One region of the Alicycliphilus denitrificans K601 genome, then DNA from elsewhere that is predicted to be linked to it. Evidence: predicted binding sites of a transcription regulator. Region 1 holds the regulator's gene; each other region holds the start of a gene.

Region 1 (3,992 bases):
TGAGCGCCATCGTGGCCGAGATCAGCAGCGCCAGCCAGGAGCAAAGCACGGGCATTGCCGAAATCGGCTCGGCCGTCTCTCAGATGGACCAGGGCACCCAGCAGAACGCCGCCCTGGTCGAGCAGGCCACGGCGGCCGCGCAGTCGCTGCGGCAACAGTCTCAGGACCTGGCGCAGCTGGTCGCGGCCTTCAGACTGCCGCAGGGAGCGGCCGCGCAAAGGCTGCTGGCTTGAACTACGACGGTGCCGAGCCGGCCACCAGCAGCAGCTGGCGCACGGGCTCGGGAATGGGCGCGGGCCTGCGCGCGGCCCGGTCGATGAAGACGATACCGGTCTTGCCGCGCGCGACCTCTCGGCCCTGGGACTTCTCCGTCATGCGGAACACCAGGTCGAAGCCGTAGCGGTTGAAATCCTGCGGCGTCATCTGCACACGCAGCGTCTCGCCATGGAAGGCCTCGGACTTGTACTGCGCCAGCATGTCGCCCACCACGGTGGACAGGCCCGCCACGTCCGCCTCGGTATAGCCCAGGGACTTGAAGAAGCGCACGCGCGCCTCCGACACCAGGCTGAGCAGCTGGGCGTTGTCCAGGTGGCCGCCCTGGTTGACGTGGCTGATGTAGACCTGCAGCTCTGTGCTGAAGCCGAAGTGCGCCGGCAGGTCGAAGACGATGCGTGCCATGGGGTATCTCTTTCTATAGCGCCTTGCGCAGGTTGGCGGGCGCGATCTTCAGCGCCTCTCGGTACTTGGCCACGGTGCGGCGCGCGCACTCTATGCCCTGCTCCTTGAGCATGTCGGCGATCTGGCCGTCCGACAGCGGCTTGTGCGGATCCTCGGCGGCGACGAACTGCCGGATGAGCGCGCGCACCGCCGTGCTCGACGCGCTGCCGCCGGTCTCGGTGCCCAGGCCCGAGCCGAAGAAGTACTTGAGCTCGAACGTGCCCTGGGGCGTGGCCATGTACTTGGCCGTGGTCACGCGGCTGATGGTGGATTCGTGCAGGCCGAGCTCGTCGGCGATCTCGCGCAGCACCAGCGGGCGCATGGCCAGCTCGCCATGCACGAAGAAGTTCTTCTGCCGCTCCACGATGGCGCTGGACACGCGCAGGATGGTGTCGAAGCGCTGCTGTATGTTCTTGATGAACCAGCGCGCCTCCTGCAGCCTGGCCTGCAGCGCCTGGTGGCCGTCGCCCTTGCTGCCGCCGCGCAGGGCGTTGGCGTAGACGTCGTGCACGCGCAGGCGCGGCATCACGTCGGGGTTGAGGCGGACGCTGAAGCTCTGCTGCGCGCCGCGCCCGATCTTCCTGACGATCACGTCGGGCACGATGACGTTGCGCTCCACGTCGGCGAAGCGCCGCCCGGGGCGCGGCTCCAGCCGCGCGATCAGCGCCATGGCGGCGCGCGTGAGGTCGTCGCTCGCGGCGCAGGCCTGGGCCAGGCGGCGCACGTCGCGCCGCGCCAGCAGGTCGAGCGGCTGGCGGCAGATGCACAGCGCGGCCTGGATCACCTCGGGGTCGCCCTCCTCCTCCCGGTCCAGCGCCTGCAGCTGCAACGCCAGGCATTCGGCCAGGCCGCGCGCGCCCACGCCCGCGGGGTCCAGGCTCTGCAGCAGGCGCAGAGCCACGGTCAGGCGGTGCACCAGCTCATCGAGCTGCTCGGGGTCGCCCGTGTCCGCCAGGCTCGCGGCCAGGGATTCGAGCGGCTCGTCCAGATAGCCGTCGTCGTTGAGCGAGCCGATGAGAAAGCGCAGCGCCGCCATGTCCAGCTCGGACAGGCGCAGCGCCAGGGCCTGGCGCTCAAGGTGGTCTGCGAGCGATTCGTGGCCGTGCGCCAGGTCCGCGGCGTCGGCCTCGTCGCCATCGCCAGAGCCGCTGCCGACGCTTGCGGGCGCATCGCTGCCCCACTCGCGGTCGTCGCCCGGTATGTCGGTGTCGCCGTCCCAGTCGGTGGGAGCGGCGATATCGGGCATTTGAGCATCGTTTTGGCCCTCATCGCCCGTCCAATCTGCGTCAGCAGCTCCTGAAGGCGTAGCATCCTCGGCCCGGCGGCCGCCCTCGTCCGACGGGGGTGCGACCGGCTCATCCAGCGGCGCGTCGTCCACCGTGCGCTCCAGGAAGGGGTTCTCGTCGAGCATCTGCTCGACCTCCTGCGCCAGCTCCAGCGTGGACAGCTGCAGCAGGCGGATGGACTGCTGCAGCTGCGGCGTGAGCGCCAGGTGCTGCGAGACGCGCAGCGACAGGCTGGGCTTCATGGCCCGGCCCCCGCCGTCCGGCCTCGCGTCGTGCCGCGGCCCATGTCTCTCACATGCGGAAGTGCTCGCCCAGGTAGACCCGGCGCACTTCCGCGTTGTCGACGATTTCCGACGGCGTGCCCTGTGCGAGCACGTGGCCGTCGCTGATGATGAAGGCGTGGTCGCAGATGCCCAGCGTCTCGCGCACGTTGTGGTCGGTGATGAGCACGCCGATGCCGCGCGCCTTCAGGAAGCCGATGATGCGCTGGATCTCGATCACGGCGATCGGGTCGATGCCCGCGAAGGGCTCGTCCAGCAGGATGAAGCGCGGCTGCGTGGCCAGCGCCCGGGCAATCTCCACGCGGCGGCGCTCGCCGCCCGACAGCGCCAGCGCGGGCGACTGGCGCAGGTGGTCCACGCGCAGCTCCTGCAGCAGCTCGGTGAGCCGGCGCTCGATCTCGTCGCGCGGCAGCGCCCGGCCGTCCGCGTCCGTCTGCAGCTCCAGCACCGCGCGCACGTTGTCCTCCACGTTGAGCTTGCGGAAGATCGAGGCCTCCTGCGGCAGGTAGGACAGGCCCAGGCGCGAGCGCCGGTGTATGGGCATGTTGGCCACCGAATGGCCGTCGATGCGGATGTCACCACCGTCACTGCGCACCAGGCCCACGATCATGTAGAACGATGTGGTCTTGCCCGCGCCGTTGGGGCCGAGCAGCCCCACCACCTCGCCCTTCTGCACGACCAGCGACACGTCCTTGACCACCTTGCGGCTGCCGTAGGACTTCTGCAGGTGCAGCGCCTCCAGCCGGCTGGCGCCGTCCTGCGGCGCCCCGGGCGCGCCCTGCGCGCGCGTCTCGTCCACGACCGCGCTCACTGCATGCCACCCAGGCTGGGAGTGGGGCGCAGCACGGGCGGCTCGGTGCGCGCGGGCGGCGCCGCCGTGCCCGAGGCCGGCTCCTTGGGCGACAGCACGGCGCGCACGCGGCCGCCGGGCGTGCCGGCGCTGGTGCCGGCCGGCGCGGTCTTCTGCCCGTCCACGGTGAACACATCCGTGAGGTTGTTGTAGACGATGACCGCGCCCTTGACCTCGTCGGTGAGCTGGGCCTCGCGGTAGCGGCGCAGCTCGGCGCGGCGGGTGAACTTCACGGTGTCGGCGCGGCCGTCGTATTCGATGACCTCGCCCTCGCCCTCGACGAACTCGTCGGGCTGGCCCGGCGGCGTGTCGCGCTTTTGCCGGAAGAAGGCGCGCTTGCCCGGCTCGGCCGTCACCACGCCGTGCTGGAAGCCATCGGGATCCTGGCGCACGTCCAGCTGCTCGCCGCGCAGCACGATGGTGCCCTTGGTCATGACCACATGGCCGGTGAACACGCTGGTCTGCTTGAGCTCGTCGTGGCGCAGCGCATCGGCCTCGATGTTCATGGGCTTGTTGCGGTCAGCCTTCTCGGCATGCGCGCCCGGCAGCCAGGCCAGTGCCAGGGCGCCGAGCAGAAGGAGGGAGGGCAGTCGGATTCTCATAGGGCACGATTCTTGCGGTCATTGTAATAACGCATTCGCCGCCGCAGGCCCGGCGCCGCGCAAACAAAAAGCAAAAAGCGCGCCCGGGGGCGCGCCTCGTGCAGGGGAAACGCGCGGCGTCACCCCTTGCGCACCACGCCGGCCAGATATTCGACGACCTGCAGCACGTTTTGCATGTTGCCGGCCATGGTGCCGTCGGTGTAGTAGCGGCCCGCCACGCCCATGGAGGGCACGCCCTCGACCTGGTAGGCCTCCT
Region 2 (3,992 bases), 2.1 Mb from region 1:
GCGAGCCCTTCGCGCTCGGCGGCGGCGAGCCGCGCCACACCACGCTGAGCGTGGGTATCGTCATCTTCCAGGGCCTGCACGAGTCCGCTGACGAACTGCTCAAGCGCAGCGACATGGCCATGTACGAGGCCAAGGCCGCAGGCCGCGACGCCCTGCGCTTCTTCGACCCGCAGGTGCAGGCCCAGATGACGGCGCGCGTGGCGCTGGAGGCGGACATGCGCTCCGGCCTGGAGGCCGGCGAGTTCGAGCTCTTCTACCAGCCCAAGATGGTCCACGGGCGCATCACGGGCGCCGAGGCCCTGCTGCGCTGGAAGCATCCGGTCAAGGGCTACATCCCGCCGTCGGAATTCATACCCCTGGCCGAGCAGTCCGGGCTCATTCTGCGCATGGGGCAATGGGTGCTGCGCACGGCCTGCGAGCGGCTGGCCCTGTGGAGCAGCCATCCGGTGCTGGGCCAGCTGTCGGTGGCCGTCAACGTGAGCCCGCGCCAGTTCCACGAGGCGGGCTTCGTGCCCGAGGTGCTGGAGGCGCTGGCCGGCACCGGTGCCGACGCGCGCCGGCTGCGGCTGGAGCTGACCGAGGGCCTGCTGCTGCAGGACGTGGAGGACACCGTCGCCAAGATGGTGCAACTGCGCGGCTACGGCGTGGGCTTCTCGCTGGACGACTTCGGCACGGGCTATTCCTCGCTGGCCTATTTGAAGCGCCTGCCGCTGCATGAACTCAAGATCGACCAGAGCTTCGTGCGCGACGTGCTCACCGATCCCAACGACGCCGCCATCGCGCGCACCATCGTCGCGCTGGGCACCAGCCTGGGCCTGCAGGTCGTGGCCGAGGGCGTAGAGACCGAGGCCCAGCGCGTCTTCCTGGAGCGCAGCGGCTGCCACGCCTGGCAGGGCTATCTGCTGAGCCGGCCTCTGCCCGGGCTGGCCTTCGAGGACCTGGTGCTCGAACATGCCGCCAGCGCCGGCGCCACGGCCTGAATACCCCCTGGCACATGCAGGCGCTCGCGACCCTCGGCCTTTTCCTTGCCACGGCCCTGGCGGAAATCGTCGGCTGCTACCTGCCCTGGCTGTGGCTGCGCCAGGGGCGCAGCGCCTGGCTGCTGCTGCCGGCCGCCGCCAGCCTGGCGCTGTTCGCCTGGCTGCTCACGCTGCACCCGGCGGCGGCGGGCCGCGTGTACGCGGCCTACGGCGGCGTCTACGTGGCCGTGGCGCTGCTCTGGCTGTGGGCCGTGGACGGCATACGCCCCGGACCCTGGGACTGGCTGGGCGTGGCCGTCACGCTGTGCGGCATGGCCATCATCGCGTTCGCGCCGCGCAGCTGAGCGACGCGCTCTTCAATCCATAGCTGTTCCCGCTTGCTGGACGGGTGCTGGAGGCATTTCTTTTATGAATGCACGGCGGACTGCCCAAAAACGAAGAAGCGCTTGGCGGGCGCTTCTTGCAGGAGGGGGCAGGGCGAGCGAATCGCCCGCTGTTTCAGGCCTTGCGGCGGCGTGCCAGCCCGGCGCCGAGCAGGCCCAGGCCCACCAGCGCGAGCGAGGCGGGCTCGGGAACCTGCGAACCGCAGCCGGCCGTGCCCACGATGCAGCCCGCGAATTCAAGCGACCCGCCGCCGCTGCCGACGCTTTGGAACTTCACGCTGTAGGGGCTCGTGAACTCGAGCCCGTTCGTGAGGAAGTTCCCCGAGGTGCCCAGCGTCAGGGTGAAGGATTCGGTCATCCCCTCGCCAACGCCCTGGTTGCCACCACCGGAGCAGTTGTTCCCATCCCAGAGGCAAAGGTCCACGGAATTGAAGGATGGGAAGTTGACGTTCCGCGAAGCCCCCCAGCCTCCGTTGGACACGGCGGATATCAACGTGGGGCTCACGATATCGATCCCGAACGACGTCAGCCGGTTATTCCCCGGGCCGGTGGAGTCGTTCGAGATCTGCACCCCGAAGACCGCTTGCGTGGCGGTCAGCGAGTTGAGCGTGAACTGCACCGTCGCGGACAGCGTGGCGCCCTGGTAGGTCGCCGAATACAGGATGGAGCTGACATCCCCTGCATCGTCGAAAAGCATGACCGAAGCATTGGCGCTGCCGACTCCCGCCAAGCCACAGCACAGCGCGATGGCTTGCAGAGTTTTCTTGAGTTTCATGGTGGGGCCCTCCGAGATTCATGTATGTATATGCAGTTATAAGCATGATCCATGCCAAAATAAAAAACCGTATTCGATTCAATGGCTTGGCCCGGGTGGCAAGCGTGATGGCCGCCGTGGTGTAAAGAAAACCGACAGTCATGGGCAGGATCGCCGCGGGGAACGGCCGGGCAGGCATGCGCATGCGGCGCAGCGGCGCCATCGGCTCAGTTAACATCCACCCTTTGAACCGCCGGGTACGCCAGCGGCGCGGTGTTACAGGTAATTCGTGCGTCTCAACTCGATCAAACTCGCCGGCTTCAAGTCGTTCGCCGAGCCCACCAACTTCCAGCTCCCGGGCCAGCTGGTGGGCGTGGTGGGCCCCAACGGCTGCGGCAAGTCCAACATCATGGACGCCGTGCGCTGGGTGCTGGGCGAGTCCAAGGCCAGCGAGCTGCGCGGCGAGTCCATGCAGGACGTGATCTTCAACGGCACCACGAGCCGCAAGCCCGCCAGTCGCGCCAGCGTGGAGCTGATCTTCGACAACGCCGACCACCGCGCCGGCGGCCAGTGGAACCAGTTCACCGAGATCGCCGTCAAGCGCGTGCTCACGCGCGACGGCACGAGCAGCTACTACATCAACAACCAGCCCGTGCGCCGGCGCGACGTGCAGGACGTGTTCCTCGGCACGGGCCTGGGCCCGCGCGCCTACGCCATCATCGGCCAGGGCACGATCAGCCGCATCATCGAGAGCCGCCCCGAGGAGCTGCGCCTGTTCCTGGAGGAAGCCGCGGGCGTTTCCAAGTACAAGGAGCGTCGGCGCGAGACCGAGAACCGCCTGGCCGACACGCGCGAGAACCTCACGCGCGTGGAGGACATACTGCGCGAGCTCAACGCCAACCTCGAGAAGCTGGAGAAGCAGGCCGAGGTGGCGGCCAAATACAACGCCCTGCAGCAGGACGTGACGCTCAAGCAGCATCAGCTGTGGTACCTGAAGCGCGCCGACGCCGAGGCCGAGCAGGCCCGCGTGCGCACCGAGGGCCTGCAGGCCGTGAACGACCTGGAATCGCGCATGGCCGACCTGCGCAGCGTGGAGGCGGACCTGGAGGCCATACGCCAGGCGCACTACGAAGCCGGCGATCAGGTCAACCAGGCCCAGGGCAAGCTGTACGAGGCCACGGCCGAGGTCGGCAAGCTGGAGGCCGAGATCCGCTACGTGGTCGAGGGCCGCCAGCGCGTGGAGCAGCGCCTGGTGCAGCTGGCCGCGCAGATCCAGGACTGGTCCGCGCGCAAGGAGGAGGCCGAGGCCGAGCTGGAGACTCTCGAAGGCGCGGGCATGGACGCCGAGGAGCAGGCCGAGCTGCTTGCCGCCCAGGTGGAGGAGCAGGCCGCCCAGATCCCTGAGCTGGAGGACGCCCTGCGCCAGAGCCAGCAGCGCAGCGAGGAGCAGCGCGCCGCCGTGGTGCAGATCCAGCAGCAGATCCAGGTGCTGGCCGCCGAGCAGCGCAGCCTGGATGAGCAAAGCCGCCAGCTCGACGCGCGCTTCGAGCGCCTGCGCGCCGACAGGAGCGCCCTGGCCGCGCCCGACGAGGCGCGCCTGGCCCAGATGCGCCAGCAACTGGACGAGGCGCAGGAAGCGGCCGAGATGGCCGAGGCGCGCCTGGCCGAGCTGCAGGACAGCGTGCCCCAGCTCGACGAGGAGCGCCGCGCGCGCCAGCAGGCCGTGAACCAGGAGACTGCGCGCCAGGCCGACCTGTCGGCGCGCCTGGAGGCGCTCAAGGCGCTGCAGGACAAAGTGAAGGTTTCGGCCAAGCTCCAGCCCTGGCTCGCCAGGCATGGGCTGGACGGGCTGCAGGGCCTGTGGAGCCGCATCCA
Region 3 (3,992 bases), 190 kb from region 1:
ATCCATGCACGCCGAGGTCAACGAATTCACCGTGGAGCCGCAGGACCTGTTCATCCTGTGCTCCGACGGCCTGACCGACATGATGAGCGACGACGACCTGGCCGCCCTCGCACGGCTGCCCATCGCGCTGCCGGACAAGGCGCAGCGCATGGTGGCCCTGGCCAACGCCCGGGGCGGGCGCGACAACATCAGCGTGCTGCTGGCCCAGGCCGGCGCGCAGGACACGAGGCGCAGCCTGGTTTCGCGCCTGTTGCGCATGCCCTGACGCCCGCCCGCCATAATTGCCAGCTCCTCTCCAGCCAATTGCCCGCAGAAGGAAAACAAGCATGCCCAGAATGGTCGTATCCATCGACGGAGTGGTCATCAAGGAAGTCCCGCTGACCCAGGAGCGCACGACGGTGGGCCGCCGGCCGTACAACGACGTGGTCATCGACAACCTGGCCGTGAGCGGCGAGCACGCCGTATTCGTCATGACCGGCGACGACGTGCAGGTGTACGACCTGGGCAGCACCAACGGCACCTACGTGAACGGCAAGGCCATCAAGCAGCAATCGCTGCGCAACGGCGACACCGTGGAGATGGGCAAGTACAAGATCCGCTTCCTGCACGAGGCTCCGCGGCAGGACTATGAAAAGACCATGCTGATCGAGCCCGGCAGGCCGCAGGCCGCTGCTGCGCCGGCGGCCGCGCCCGCCAGTGGCACCGTGCGTGTGATGACCGGCCCCGCCACTGGCCGCGAGGTCGTGCTGACCAAGGTGGTCACCACCATTGGCAAGCCCGGCGTGGCCGTCGCCTCGATCACCCGGCGGCACCACAGCTTCGTGCTGGCCCACGTGGAAGGGGCCGAGCTGCCCCGGCTCAACGGCGCACCCATCGGGGCCGAGCCCGTGGCTCTGAAAAACGGCGACCGCATCGCCCTGGCCGGCGCCGAGATGGAATTCGTGCTCGGATGACCCGGCCTTCGCCCCGCTTTCCCCTGGGAAAAGGCGGCGATGGGCGCCGCCAGGACGCCTGCAGCGCATGAAAGTACGCATCCTCGGCTGCAGCGGCACCCTGGCCAAGGGCTGCCGCACCACCTCCTTCCTGCTGGACGAGCGCATCCTGGTGGATGCCGGCACTGGCGTAGGCGAACTCACGCTCGAGGAAATGCAGCGCGTGGACCATGTCTTCCTCACCCACTCGCACCTGGACCACATTGCCGCCCTGCCATTGCTGCTCGACGCCGTGGGCGCGCACCGCGCCCGGCCCCTGCGGGTGCACGCCCTGCCCGCCACCCTGGATGCGCTGCGCGCCCATGTCTTCAACGGCGTGATCTGGCCCGATTTCACCCGCATTCCCACACCGCATGCGCCCTTCGTACGGTTGCTGCCCCTGGGTGTGGGCGACGTCTTCGTCGTCGCAGGCACCCCGCTGGAAGTGCTGCCCGCGCGCCACAGCGTACCCGCCGTAGGCTATGCCGCACGCGGTCAGCGGGGCTGGTGGATATATAGCGGCGACACCGAAGGCCAGGAGCCCGCCTTCTGGCGCCGCGTGAACGCCCTGCGCCAGAGCCCCGGCGGCGTGGCCGCCCTGTGCATGGAAACCGCTTTCAGCAACGCAGAGGCGGAACTGGCGCGCAAAAGCCAGCACCTGTCGCCCGCCACCCTGGCGCGCGAACTGATGGCACTGCCCCCTGGCGCCGACCTGCCCATCTACATCACCCACGCCAAGCCGCAGCAAAGCAGCCTCATCATGCGCGAGGTGCAGGCCCTGGAACATGGCGCGCTGCGCCTCATCGACCTGCAGGCGGTGGATGTGCTGAGCGTCTGAAGCCAGGGGCATGTGCCGCTGGGGAGCGCGCCGCCTCGTATCCAGCCCACACCTGCCTTGGCTCGGCCCTCCCGGAGGATCGTTCGGACAAATTTGAGTGACAAATGTGTCGTTACGTTTCTTCTGCAGGGTAAAAAGTAACAAAGTACTGACATTTGCAGCCAAAACTGTCGTTCGCAGGTCCGTTGGGTTGCCGGAAAAGCCTGGCATGAAAGCTGCTGTAATTCTGGCAACCCGCAGGATTCCTCTGCGGGGGTTGACTAACCTACTCCGAGGAGGGATTTATGAAGCGTGCCCTGCAAAAAGGTTTTACCCTGATCGAACTGATGATCGTGGTGGCTATCATTGGTATCTTGGCTGCCGTGGCGTTGCCCGCATACCAAGATTACACCGTGCGTTCGCGTGTGACGGAAGGCTTTGCATTGGCAAATCCGGCGCGTGCTGGGTTGGCGACGGATGGTACGGCAAGCCTTGCTGATTATCAGCGATTCACTGCTACCTGGAATGCGCAAGCAGGCAACTCTGGTGCAAACTCCAAGTACGTCACTTCGGTTCTCTTTGCAGAGTCTGGTTCGTCGGCTGCTGGCGCAGCTAATAGCTTTATTACTATCACCTATAACGCAACGGCTGTGGGTTCTCTGGGAACCAGAAATGTCGTCCAGTTGCACCCGCGCGTGCGTTCGCAGGCTGCCGGGACCGCTGCAGAAACCTTGGCCAGTGCCTGGAGCAACGGCCGTACTGGCGCCATTGACTGGGCGTGTATTGGCAAGGGTGTTGCAACTGCAAACTCCCGCAATATGGGAACCTTCACTACGGTTGCTACGGGGATCGAAGAGAAGTTTGCGCCTGCAGAGTGCCGTTGATTGATCTTCACCGATAAAAAAGGAGCGCAAAGCGCTCCTTTTTTGTTTGAATCCGACTTCGTGAAGATTGTATTTTTACTTTCGATGGAATTTGAAGGGATTGAAGAAAATGCGATGGTATGAACGAGGTCGTTCAGCATTGCGTGCAGCCTTGTTGCATTTTGCCTTGAGTCTGGCAATTGCATTTATGGCAGCCATTCTGACCTTTTCCCTTTGGTTTCCCTATCCCTATCGTGAATTGGCTGGCGGCGGTCATTTGTTCTGGTTGGTGGTGGGCGTGGATATCATCTGTGGCCCTATGCTTACGGCTGTTGTTTTCAATTCGCTGAAGCCTCGACGTGAATTAATGACAGATCTTTGTTGCATCGGTCTAGTTCAGATATGTGCATTGATATATGGCCTGCATGCGCTTTGGCAGGCAAGACCGGTGTATCTGGCCTTCGAGGTGGACCGCTTCCGGGTTGTAACGTATGCGGATATTAAAAAAGAAGATCTAAAGCCAGAATTGAATGAACTGCATCGCTTGCCTTGGAGAGGGGTGAAAATAATCGGAACCCGAATGCCGGCGAACGGTGAGGAAATGCTGGAAAGTCTCGATTTGTCCTTGCGGGGATTCGATCCGTCGTTCAGGCCGGATTGGTGGAAAGATTACAAGGATAGTATTGATCAAGTGAGGCTTCGGGCGAAAGTCATCACAGATCTGATAAAAAAAAGACCAGATAAGACGCGGATGATTCGTGATGAAATTTCTCGGGCAGGCATGTCTGAGGCGAATGTCATGTGGCTGCCTGTTACTAGCTTTCTTTCATTGGAGTGGGTGGTTTTACTAGATAGGCAGACGATGCAACCTATCACGTTCATACCTGTCGATGGGTTTTGAGTTGTAGGTGATATAGATATGCGGATAAATATTGCCAGCTCTAGATGGAATTGGGTTCATGCATCATGGATGCCCTTGGCTGGTTATTTTCTATCTCTTGCAACTTTGGGTTGTATTCTTGAATGGGTGTCCTTTCATTTTGGGTATAAGCGCTATTTCATTAGTATTGAGTTTCTCTCTGCCTTTCTCGTCGCGGCTGCTGGATGGCGATGGTTGGGTGCAATAATATTTATTGCGGCCATTGGGTGGGAGGCGATTCTTGGCGCTTCTTCTGTTCTGTTCTTCTTCAACTATTCCCAGATTCAAACAATTGCGAGATTTGTTTTTGAGGCTAAAGCTTCATATGTCTTGGCGTTTGGCGGGTTTCTTGCTATTGCTGGAATATTGTATTTTGGCGCCTGTCGTGCCTTGAGGCGGGTTTCTTGGCCGCAGGTGTTCTT

The links. Region 1 encodes sigma-54, which starts transcription at its own class of promoters, with help from an activator protein. Its sites were predicted from a motif close to TGGCANGNAANCTGCTTT; they were not measured.
Region 2: the regulator sigma-54 is predicted to act here: its motif matches at 2,178-2,195, upstream of ALIDE2_RS12175 (cistern family PEP-CTERM protein).
Region 3: the regulator sigma-54 is predicted to act here: its motif matches at 2,014-2,031, upstream of ALIDE2_RS24780 (pilin).

Annotation. Positions count from the first base shown of each region.
Region 1 covers NC_015422.1:4,639,544-4,643,535, forward strand. The annotation lists gene ALIDE2_RS21960 (methyl-accepting chemotaxis protein) at 1-233, shown strand, start outside; gene ALIDE2_RS21965 (acyl-CoA thioesterase) at 235-678, opposite strand; gene ALIDE2_RS21970 (RNA polymerase factor sigma-54) at 692-2,245, opposite strand; gene lptB (LPS export ABC transporter ATP-binding protein) at 2,295-3,083, opposite strand; gene lptA (lipopolysaccharide transport periplasmic protein LptA) at 3,092-3,736, opposite strand; gene ALIDE2_RS21985 (thiol:disulfide interchange protein DsbA/DsbL) at 3,856-3,992, opposite strand, start outside.
Region 2 covers NC_015422.1:2,541,864-2,545,855, forward strand. The annotation lists gene ALIDE2_RS12165 (bifunctional diguanylate cyclase/phosphodiesterase) at 1-980, shown strand, start outside; gene ALIDE2_RS12170 (YnfA family protein) at 995-1,324, shown strand; gene ALIDE2_RS12175 (cistern family PEP-CTERM protein) at 1,479-2,138, opposite strand; gene smc (chromosome segregation protein SMC) at 2,407-3,992, shown strand, end outside.
Region 3 covers NC_015422.1:4,832,080-4,836,071, reverse strand. The annotation lists gene ALIDE2_RS22825 (Stp1/IreP family PP2C-type Ser/Thr phosphatase) at 1-265, shown strand, start outside; gene ALIDE2_RS22820 (FHA domain-containing protein) at 327-953, shown strand; gene ALIDE2_RS22815 (MBL fold metallo-hydrolase) at 1,021-1,809, shown strand; gene ALIDE2_RS24780 (pilin) at 2,094-2,672, shown strand; gene tfpZ (TfpX/TfpZ family type IV pilin accessory protein) at 2,782-3,552, shown strand; gene ALIDE2_RS25120 (sulfatase-like hydrolase/transferase) at 3,622-3,992, shown strand, end outside.